DNA from 2 places in the Streptomyces sp. NBC_01546 genome. Region 1 is predicted to be linked to the other one. Evidence: riboswitches for the same ligand, from Rfam matches in the RefSeq annotation. Region 1 holds a riboswitch; the other holds the start of a gene.
The links. Region 1 has a riboswitch for guanidine ahead of OHA89_RS02660 (Ohr family peroxiredoxin). Riboswitches for the same ligand answer to the same signal wherever they lie in the genome.
Positions count from the first base shown of each region.

Region 2: another riboswitch for guanidine. It lies ahead of OHA89_RS23380 (multidrug efflux SMR transporter); the one in region 1 lies ahead of OHA89_RS02660 (Ohr family peroxiredoxin).

Region 1 is NZ_CP109379.1:504,573-508,972, forward strand. It holds gene OHA89_RS02645 (membrane dipeptidase) at 1-151, opposite strand, end outside; gene OHA89_RS02650 (type 1 glutamine amidotransferase domain-containing protein) at 230-1,003, opposite strand; gene OHA89_RS02655 (AraC family transcriptional regulator) at 1,223-2,242, shown strand; guanidine-III (ykkC-III) riboswitch at 2,297-2,358, shown strand; gene OHA89_RS02660 (Ohr family peroxiredoxin) at 2,433-2,885, shown strand; gene OHA89_RS02665 (hypothetical protein) at 2,872-3,330, shown strand; gene OHA89_RS02670 (HD domain-containing protein) at 3,378-3,980, opposite strand; gene OHA89_RS02675 (putative glycolipid-binding domain-containing protein) at 4,063-4,400, shown strand, end outside.
Region 2 is NZ_CP109379.1:5,112,604-5,117,003, forward strand. It holds gene OHA89_RS23360 (HNH endonuclease signature motif containing protein) at 1-221, opposite strand, end outside; gene bcp (thioredoxin-dependent thiol peroxidase) at 369-836, opposite strand; gene OHA89_RS23370 (DUF3618 domain-containing protein) at 951-1,268, shown strand; gene OHA89_RS23375 (co-chaperone GroES) at 1,315-1,656, shown strand; guanidine-III (ykkC-III) riboswitch at 1,704-1,774, shown strand; gene OHA89_RS23380 (multidrug efflux SMR transporter) at 1,806-2,126, shown strand; gene OHA89_RS23385 (transglycosylase domain-containing protein) at 2,131-4,400, opposite strand, start outside.

The DNA.
Region 1 (4,400 bases):
GCGCCACGGGCTCCCACCACTGCGGGTCCGCCGCCGCGCCGGTGGCCGCGGGGCCGAGCAGCAGGGTGGCCAGCGCGAGGACCAGGCCGATTAACAGGTACCTGCCTCTGAACAGGTACCGGCCTCGTCCGAAGGCTCTTCGTCGATTCATCCCCATCCCTTTCACGATGCGTTCATGACAATTCGGAGATGGTTCTCGGTCGCCTGGCCTGCGCGATGCGAGCCGGACTCAACCCGACCGGGGCACTGCTCCCGCCGCATGGGCACGGACCAGGGTCAGGTAGTCCGCCGCCAGGCGGTGGCAGTCGCCGGGCCACCGCGCGGAGACGTAGTTGCCGTCCTTGACGGTGAACCCGCGTCCGGGCCGGGCGGCGGTGTCGCGGAGGGGCAGCGGCGGGCCGGCGAGGAAGTGACTCGGATCGGCGAGCGCCGCGGTGACCTCCTGCTGCACGGTGGTGCGGTACGTGCGGTAGTAGCGCCCCAGCCAGAACCGGGTGAGGTTCCATCCGGTCAACTCCAGCAGGGAGGTCAAAGCCGTCGTCCGCCGGCCGTGGAGGACCGAACGCCCGGTGACCGGATCCTTGGCCCGGGCGGCGAGCAGCACGCCGTGGCAGACGGCCCCGACCGGCAGCCCCTGGGTGAAGGCCCGGGCGAACAGCCCCTGGGCGGTGGCGTCCTCGAGCAGCGTCCGCATGCCCGTGGCGTGGCCGCCGGGTACGAACAGGCCCGTGATGTCGGCCGGATCGACATCCGCGTACGAGGAGGGGGCGAGGAACTGGGGGTCCTCGGTGAGGCGCCGGTAGGCGGCCAGCTCGGCGCGGCGGGTCATCAGCCAGGGCGACAGCCAGGAGAAGCCGAGGTCCGTGAGCCGGGGGTCGGCGAGCGCGACCTTCCCGCCGGGGGTTGCGAACCGCACCTCGAAGCCGGCGTCCCGCAGTGCGGCCCAGGGCACCGCCGCCTCGGTGGGGTCGTAGTCGCCTGCGGGGAGCAGGAAGAGAATCACGGCGTACTCCTCTGAGCGGTGGCGATCAGGGCAGCACCGTCCCCCGGCACTCCATGGGCCCCTGATCCCCTCGGTGTCCGAAGGCCGACCTTAGGAGCGGCTCGCGGCCCCGTCATTCACTCGGGCGGCCAATCCGTTGACTTCCGGAACCGGCCTTTCCGGGCGGCCGTCCCACGGACGGTGTTGACGGGCGTGGTGCGCGCGCATTGACTGACCGACGTGTCAGCCATCGATCCGCCCTCCGTCACCGCGTGCTACGCCCTCGCCGTCCTGAGCGCCACGGCTGAGGGCACCGGCGCGTCCGGCTCCTGGGCCTTGCCCACGGACCGGCTGGAGTTCGGCGAGATGCGCGCCCTGTGGGACGCGGTGCTCGGCGCCCAGGGCGCCGGCCCGCACACCGGGCTCCTCGTGGGCGACCGTATGCGGCCCGAAGGCCTGCACATCCTGGGTCACCTCATCCTCACGTGCGCCAGCCTCGCGGACGCCGCGCTGGCGGCCGAGCGCTACCACCCCCTGGTGAGCCAGGCGGGCACGGTGAACCTGGACCGCCGCACTGGCGTCAGCCGGATCTGCTACCGGCCGACCGTCGACCCGGCGGCCATGCACCCCCAGCAGGTGGAGGCGATCGTGAGCATCATGGTGCGGGCGGCCCGCTGGATCTCCGGCGACGACTGGGCGCCCCTGGCCGTGTCGTTCGCCCACCCCCGTACGGGCTCGGCAGAGCCCTACGCCCGCGTCCTCGGCTGCCCCGTCACCTTCGAGGCCCCGGAGAACGCGATCACGGTCGCCAACGAGGACCTCGACAGGCGCCGCCCCCTCTACGATCCGGCGCTCAACGCCCTGCACCGCGCCTACGCCGACCGGCTCCTGCGCCAGCTGTCCGCGGCCGGGACCGTCGCCGGGCGCGTACGGCAGTGGCTGGAACACGCCGTGCTCGAGGACGCGGGCCCCGAGGGTCCCGCCAAGGAGCTCAACCTCAGCGTCCGGACCCTGCGCAGGGCCCTGCACGCGGAGGGCACGTCGTGGCGCGCGCTCCTCGACACCGCCCGACACGGCCGGGCCAGGCGGCTGCTGGAGACCACGGCCCTGCCGCTGGACCGGATCGCCCCGCTCGTCGGCCTGAGCGGCGCGACGGCCCTGGTCCGTGCCTTCACCCGGTGGGAGGGCATGCCTCCCGGGGCGTTCCGCAGCCGGCACCGGCCCGCGTCCCCGGATCACGGCGGGGCCGGCAACGGGTGAGGCACTTCACCGCGGGCGCGGCCCCGGCCGGCCGCCTCCGTTGCTAGATTGTCCGGCGGCCGGATCCAAGGCCCCGGACGAGATGCGCCGTACCCGGTTACGCACGACGACGCGCGAGGTGCTGCACGAGCAGCGCCTTCCGCTGTCCGCACCCGGGCAGCGTGTCGTCGAGCAAGATGGGCCGAACGCCATGACCGTGCCACTCACCCGCAGCCTGTACGCGACGACCGCACATGCGGCCGGGGGCCGTACCGGATCCGTCCGCACGGACGACGGGCGCCTGGACGTCCGCCTCGCCCCGCCGCGCAAGAAGGTTCCCGGGACCACCAACCCCGAGCAGCTGTTCGCGGCCGGTTTCGCCGCCTGCTTCACCTCCGCGCTCGCGGAGGTCGCCGCCGAGTTCGGGGCGGATGCCTCGGCCGCGCGCGTGGCCTGCGAAGTGCAGCTCGGCACCACGGACACGCCCGCGGGCTACGGCCTCGCGGTGGCCCTCACCGTCAGCCTGCCGGGGTGGCGGGCGGCGGACCTCCAGCCCCTGCTGCACCGGGCGGACGCGGTCTGCCCTTACTCGCAGGCAGTACGCGGCAACGTACCGCTGACGCTCCTGGCCGTGGACCACCCCGCCGCCGATGACCGGGCCTGAGCCCGGGCCTGCGGGCCGCTTCCCGGGCGGCCCGGGCGGCCCCGGCGTCCCGGTGCCCGAGCACGGCGCCTGGCTGCGGCGCGGCATCAGCCGCAACGGCGGACCCCTTCTCGAGGACAGCGAAGTGGTGTGGCTGCAGGCCGGGCCGTACTACGCCGACAGCCGGGGTTTCGCCGGTACGACCTCCTTCGACGGCTCCGAGGTGCGCTTCCACCACCTCACGGGCGAGCCCGGCGAAGACGCCGGCACCTTCGGGTGGGAGGGTGCGAACCTCGTCGAGCGGGGCACCAACCCGGACGGCAGCACCTTCCTGGAGATCTGGACCCCACTGCCCGGCGCCGACGGCGCCACCGGCTCCTGGTCCGGTCCGGACCACCACGTGGTGCGCGTCGGCCGGCACGTGGTGCACGTCGATTCCCGTGCGGGTACGTACTGGCGGCTGTGACCTCCCTGCGGTGGGAGACGCGGTCAAGGGCGCGGCCGAGCGACGGGTCAGGCGTGAACCGGGAACTCCGATTGGAACGCCAGGCGATGGCCGGCGTCCTCCCCGAGTCGGGCGAACAGGTCGTCGAGCGCGAGGTACTCCTCCCAAGGCTCCCGCCCCGTCGCCCCGGCCAGCGCCGTGACGAGCCTGTCCTCGAGGTCGCGGACGCGCTTGTCCTTCCACACTTTGTCGGCTGTGCTGACCAGGAGGTCCTCGATCGTCACGGCGGGGTCGTCCCAGCTGGCGTGGGTGGCGGCGAACCGGGCCAGGGCAGGCGCGAAACCGCGGCTCAGCAGCAGGTCACGGCCGGCCTCCTCGTGGGCCGAGCCGGGCCCGACGAGCTCCTCGGGGTGCAGGGTCTTCCCCACGTCATGGGTCGCCGCACCGAAGAGGACGCAGTCACGGTCGACGGCCAGATCCGGGTAGCGGTCCCGCACCCAGTCGACCAGTTCGACCGCAACGTCGTGAACCGCCCGCAGGTGCGCCGCCAACCGGGGCGGGGCACTCAGGGAACGCAGAAGTTCCGCCACCACGGGCGGCAGCGGCCGCAAAGGGGGCTCGCCCTGGGCGTCCAGGGCACGGGCCAAGAAGTCCGTAGGCGTCGCGGTCATCCCGCAGACACTACTCGTGCGACCCGGCCGGGTTCGGCCTGTACGTCCAGCGCTCGCGGTCAACACACCTAGGCTCGGGTTCATGAGCACTGCATCCATCACCCGGACCTGGGAGATCCTCCCCGCCCGGGGCTACTCCACCGCCTGGGTCGACTTCGCACCCGACTCCCTCTCCGCCCGCGGACGCGCCGTCGGTCTGCTTCCCGAGCCGTACTGGGTCTCCTACGAGCTGGAGACGACCGGCGGCTACGTGACCACCCGTCTGGGGGTCACCGTCGAGACCGCCACGTCGACCGAGTCCCTGGAGCTGCGGCACGACGGGGAGGGCCGCTGGACCGTGAACGGTGCCGAACGCCCCGATCTCGACGGAGCGCTCGACTGCGACCTGGGCCTGTGCCCGCTCACCAACACCATGCCCGT
Region 2 (4,400 bases), 4.6 Mb from region 1:
GTCGAGGCGGCGACCGCCTCAGCCAGCACCTCCCTGGTCCACTTCACCCCGTCCTGCTCGAAGTGCGATATGTCCACGCCCAGCTTCCGCATTCGGTCGTGCAGATAGCGCCGCGAGCCGCTCTTCGGATCCACCCCCAGGTGCTCCAACGCCTCCGTCAGCGTGCGCGACGCACTCGCCGCCTCCGCCAGGCGTTCCCTCGTGTACGGACTGATCGGCATCCGCGTCCCCCTCCGTGTACCGGCCGCGCGTGCGGCCCTCGTACGGAGTAACGGACCGATAGTCGGACGGTTACGGCTCAATTCGTCCGATAAACGGAGCGGCCCGCACCGGTTGGGTGCGGGCCGCTCCGTTCGGGAGAGGGCGGGTCAGATGCCCAGGTCCTTGATGATCTTGGCTACGTGGCCCGTGGCCTTGACGTTGTAGAAGGCGCGCTCGACCTTGCCGTCCTCGTCGACGACCACCGTCGAGCGGATGACCCCGGTCACCGTCTTGCCGTAGAGCTTCTTCTCGCCGTACGCGCCATAGGCGGTCAGGGTCTCCTTGTCCGGGTCGCTGACCAGGGTGACCTTCAGGTGCTCCTTCTCGCGGAACTTCGCGAGCTTCTCCGGCTTGTCCGGGGAGACGCCGATGACGTCGTAGCCGGCCGTCGCCAGGACGTCCAGGTTGTCCGTGAAGTCGCAGGCCTGCTTGGTGCAGCCCGGCGTCATCGCGGTCGGGTAGAAGTAGACGATGACCTTGCGACCCTTGTGGGCGGCCAGCGAGACCTCGTTGCCGTCCGCGTCGGGCAGGGTGAAGGCGGGGGCGGTGTCGCCCGGCTGAAGTCGCTCGCTCATGTCGGCAGTCTCCTCACGAGGGGATCGGTATGGCACGAGACTAAGCTGCTGACAGACTGTTCATGGCGGACTACGCCCCCACGGACGACCCACGACCACGACGGAGGCAGCGCGGTGCCGGAAGCCAGGACCCCCGCACAGATCGAGGCGGACATCGTTCGCCGCCGCGAGCAGCTCGCCGAGACGCTCGACGAGATCGGCGTGCGCATGCACCCGAAGACGATCATCGGGGACGCGAAGGCCAGGGTCGCCTCCACGATCGACAACACCGCCGGGCGAGCCTTCGTCGCGGCGAACCGTCTCGTGACGGACATGAAGGACGGCCTGCGCCACGACGACGGGGCCCCGCGCGTCGGGCGGATCGTGCCCGTCGCGCTGCTCGCGGCCGGTGTGGTCGGGCTGCTCGTGGTCGCGGCGCGGCGCAAGCGCTGATGACCCTGCGGAGCGCGGGTCTTACGAGGGCAGGTAGGTTCGGGACGTGAGCGAGAACACCACCCACGACAAGCTGCCCATCCGGATGCTGCACGACCGCGTGCTCGTGAAGTCCGACCTGCCGGAGGGCGAGCGCCGCTCGGGCGGCGGCATCCTCATTCCGGCGACGGCCGCGGTGGGCAAGCGGCTGGCCTGGGCTGAGGTGGTCGCGGTCGGGCAGAACGTACGGAGCGTGGAGCCCGGTGACCGGGTGCTGTACGACCCCGAGGACCGGGCCGAGGTCGAGGTGCGGGGTGCGACGTACGTGCTGATGCGCGAGCGGGATCTGCACGCCGTTGCCGCCGAGCGGCTGGAGGGGTCGAAGGACTCCACGGGCCTTTATCTCTGACCGTTGATTCGTGGACGGGGCTGGTGGCCGAGGTCACCAGCCCTTTTCGCTACCCTTTGCTACGGTTGAGGGGAACCCGACGAGACGCGCCGTACCGGGTACGACAAGACGACGCACCCCGTATCGCTTGATGTCTCGGAGGTGCCGTCATGGCCTGGGTTCTGTTGCTCGTCGCCGGTCTGATCGAGGTCGCTTGGTCGATCGGGATGAAGTTCACCGAAGGTTTCACCCGGCTGTGGCCCAGTGTGTTCACGGGCGCCGGGATCGTCGCCAGCATGGTGCTGCTCTCGTACGCCGCCAAGACGCTGCCGATCGGTACGGCGTACGGGGTGTGGGTGGGCATCGGCGCGGCCGGTGCGGCCGTGCTCGGTATGGCGGTGCTGGGTGAGCCCGTCACCGCCGCCCGGATCTTCTTCATCTGTCTGCTGCTGGTCGCCGTGGTGGGGCTGAAGATGACCTCCGGTCACTGACCTGTCATTCCAGGAACGCGGACGGCGGGCGCCGGCCCCCGGTGGCGCCGCCGTCCGTGCCCTGCCCGCCCTGGGTGGTCTGGCCCTGAGTGGTGCCCCCTTGGGTCTGTCCGCCCTGGGTCTGTCCGCCTTGGGTCTGTCCGCCTTGGGTCTGCCCGCCCTGCGTCTGTCCGCCCTGCGTCTGTCCGCCCTGGGTCTGGCCACCGTTGTTCTGGCCTCCCTGGTTCTGCCCGCCTTGGTTCTGGCCTCCGTTGTCCTGGCCTCCGTTGTTCTGCCCGCCGTTCGGCCGGGTCGGCGGGAAGGGCGGGCTCGGCCGTGCCGGGGCGGTCGGCGTGCCGTCGCCGTCCGGTGTCTCCTCCGGCTCGCCCGACTCGGTCGACGACGACGGCGGCGACGGCGGGGGCTGGGCCGCGCCCGGCTGGAGTTCCAGGTCGAAGTCGACGGGGTCGGTGCCCTCCAGGGCCGTCTTCGTGTAGGCGGCCCAGATCCGCGCCGGGTAGCCGCCTCCGCCGATGCGGGACTCCCCGAGGGCGTTGTACAGCGACTCCAGGGAGCCGGTGTCCGGGTCCTGGCCCATCATCGAGACCACCGTGACCAGGTCCGGGGTGTACGCCGCGAACCAGGCGGAGCGGTCCAGTTCGCCGGTCCCGGTCTTGCCGGCCGCCGGGTGGCCGGCGGCGAGCGCCGCCGTGCCGGTGCCGTTGTCGACGACGCTGACGAGCATGGAGGTGGTGGTGTCGGCGGCCTCGCGGCTGACGGCCTGGGTGGCGGCGCGCTCGGGCAGCGCGATCGTGTCGTCCTCCTTGGTGATCTTCTCCAGGAAGGTGTACGGGGTGCGCCGGCCGTGGTCCGCGAGGGTCGCGTACGCCTGTGTCATGTCCAGGATGCTGGCTTGCAGGGTGCCGAGCGCCATGGCCGGGACGGGTTCAAAGTTGGGGGTGTCCTCGGGGACGCCGAGGGCGACGGCCGTCTCCTTGACCTTGCGGGTGCCGACGTCGACTGCCATCTGTGCGTACACGGCGTTGACGGAGAGGTCGGTGGCGGTGTTGACGGTGATGTTCCCGTACGAGACCTGGCCCTCGTTCTCGGGGGCGAAGCGGATCCGGCCGCCGACGACCGGGCGCTTGTTGTCGCCGTTGTAGACGGTGTTCGGGGTGATCCGGCGGCCGTCCTGGGTGCGGGAGTCGTTCTCGACGGCGGCGGCGAAGACGAACGGTTTGAAGGTGGAGGCGACCTGGTAGTCGTGCCGGGTCGCGTTGTTCACGTACTGCTTGGTGTAGTCGATGCCGCCGTACATGGCGACGACCTTGCCGGTGGCCGGGTCGATGGAGACCCCGCCGGCCCGGACCACCCGGTCCGCCTTGCGCTTCTCCGGGTCGAGTTTGCCGACCATCTGGCTGTCGACGGCTTCGACGAAGGCGTTCTGGCGGCGTCTGTCGATGGTGGTGGTGATGCGGTAGCCGCCCTCGGCGAGGGTCTTGTCGTCGAGGATCTTGTTTTCGGTGATGTAGTCCTTGACGGCCTCCACGAGGTACCCGCGCTGGCCGGACAGCCCGGCGGCCGCGCGGACCTTGCCGGGTTCGGGGAACTTCGTCGTGGCGCGTTCGGCCGCCGGCAGCCAGTCCTTCTTGACCATGCCGTCGAGTACGTAGTTCCAGCGGGCGAGGGCGCGGGGGCGGCTCTGGGGGTGCGAGACGACGTCGAAGGCGCTGGGAGAGTTGAGGAGGGTGGCGAGGTACGCGCCTTCGGCGGTGGTGAGGTTGGCGACGTCCTTGCCGTAGTAGGCCTGGGCGGCGGCCTGGATGCCGTAGGCGTTGCGGCCGAAGTAGCTGGTGTTCAGGTATCCCTCGAGGATGTAGTTCTTGGACTTCTCGCGGCCGAGTTTGATCGCGATGAAGAACTCCTTGACCTTCCGTTTGATCGTCTGTTCCTGGCCCAAGTAGTAGTTCTTGACGTACTGCTGAGTGATCGTCGAACCGGACTGGGTGCCCTTGCCGGTCGCGGTGTTCCAGGCAGCGCGGAGCATCGCCTTCGGGTCCACTGCCCGTTCGGAGTGGAAGTCCCGGTCCTCGGCGGCCAGTACGGCCTCCTGGACGGTCCGCGGGATCTGTGAGAGCGGCACGTTGACGCGGTTGACCTCGCCGTCGCGGGCGAGCTGGGAGCCGTCGGAGTAGAGGTAGACGTTCGACTGCGCGGTCGCGGCGGCGTTGGCCGGCGGAATGTCCACGAGCAGGTACCCGGCGACGAGGGCGCCGCCGAGCAGCAGGGCGAGGA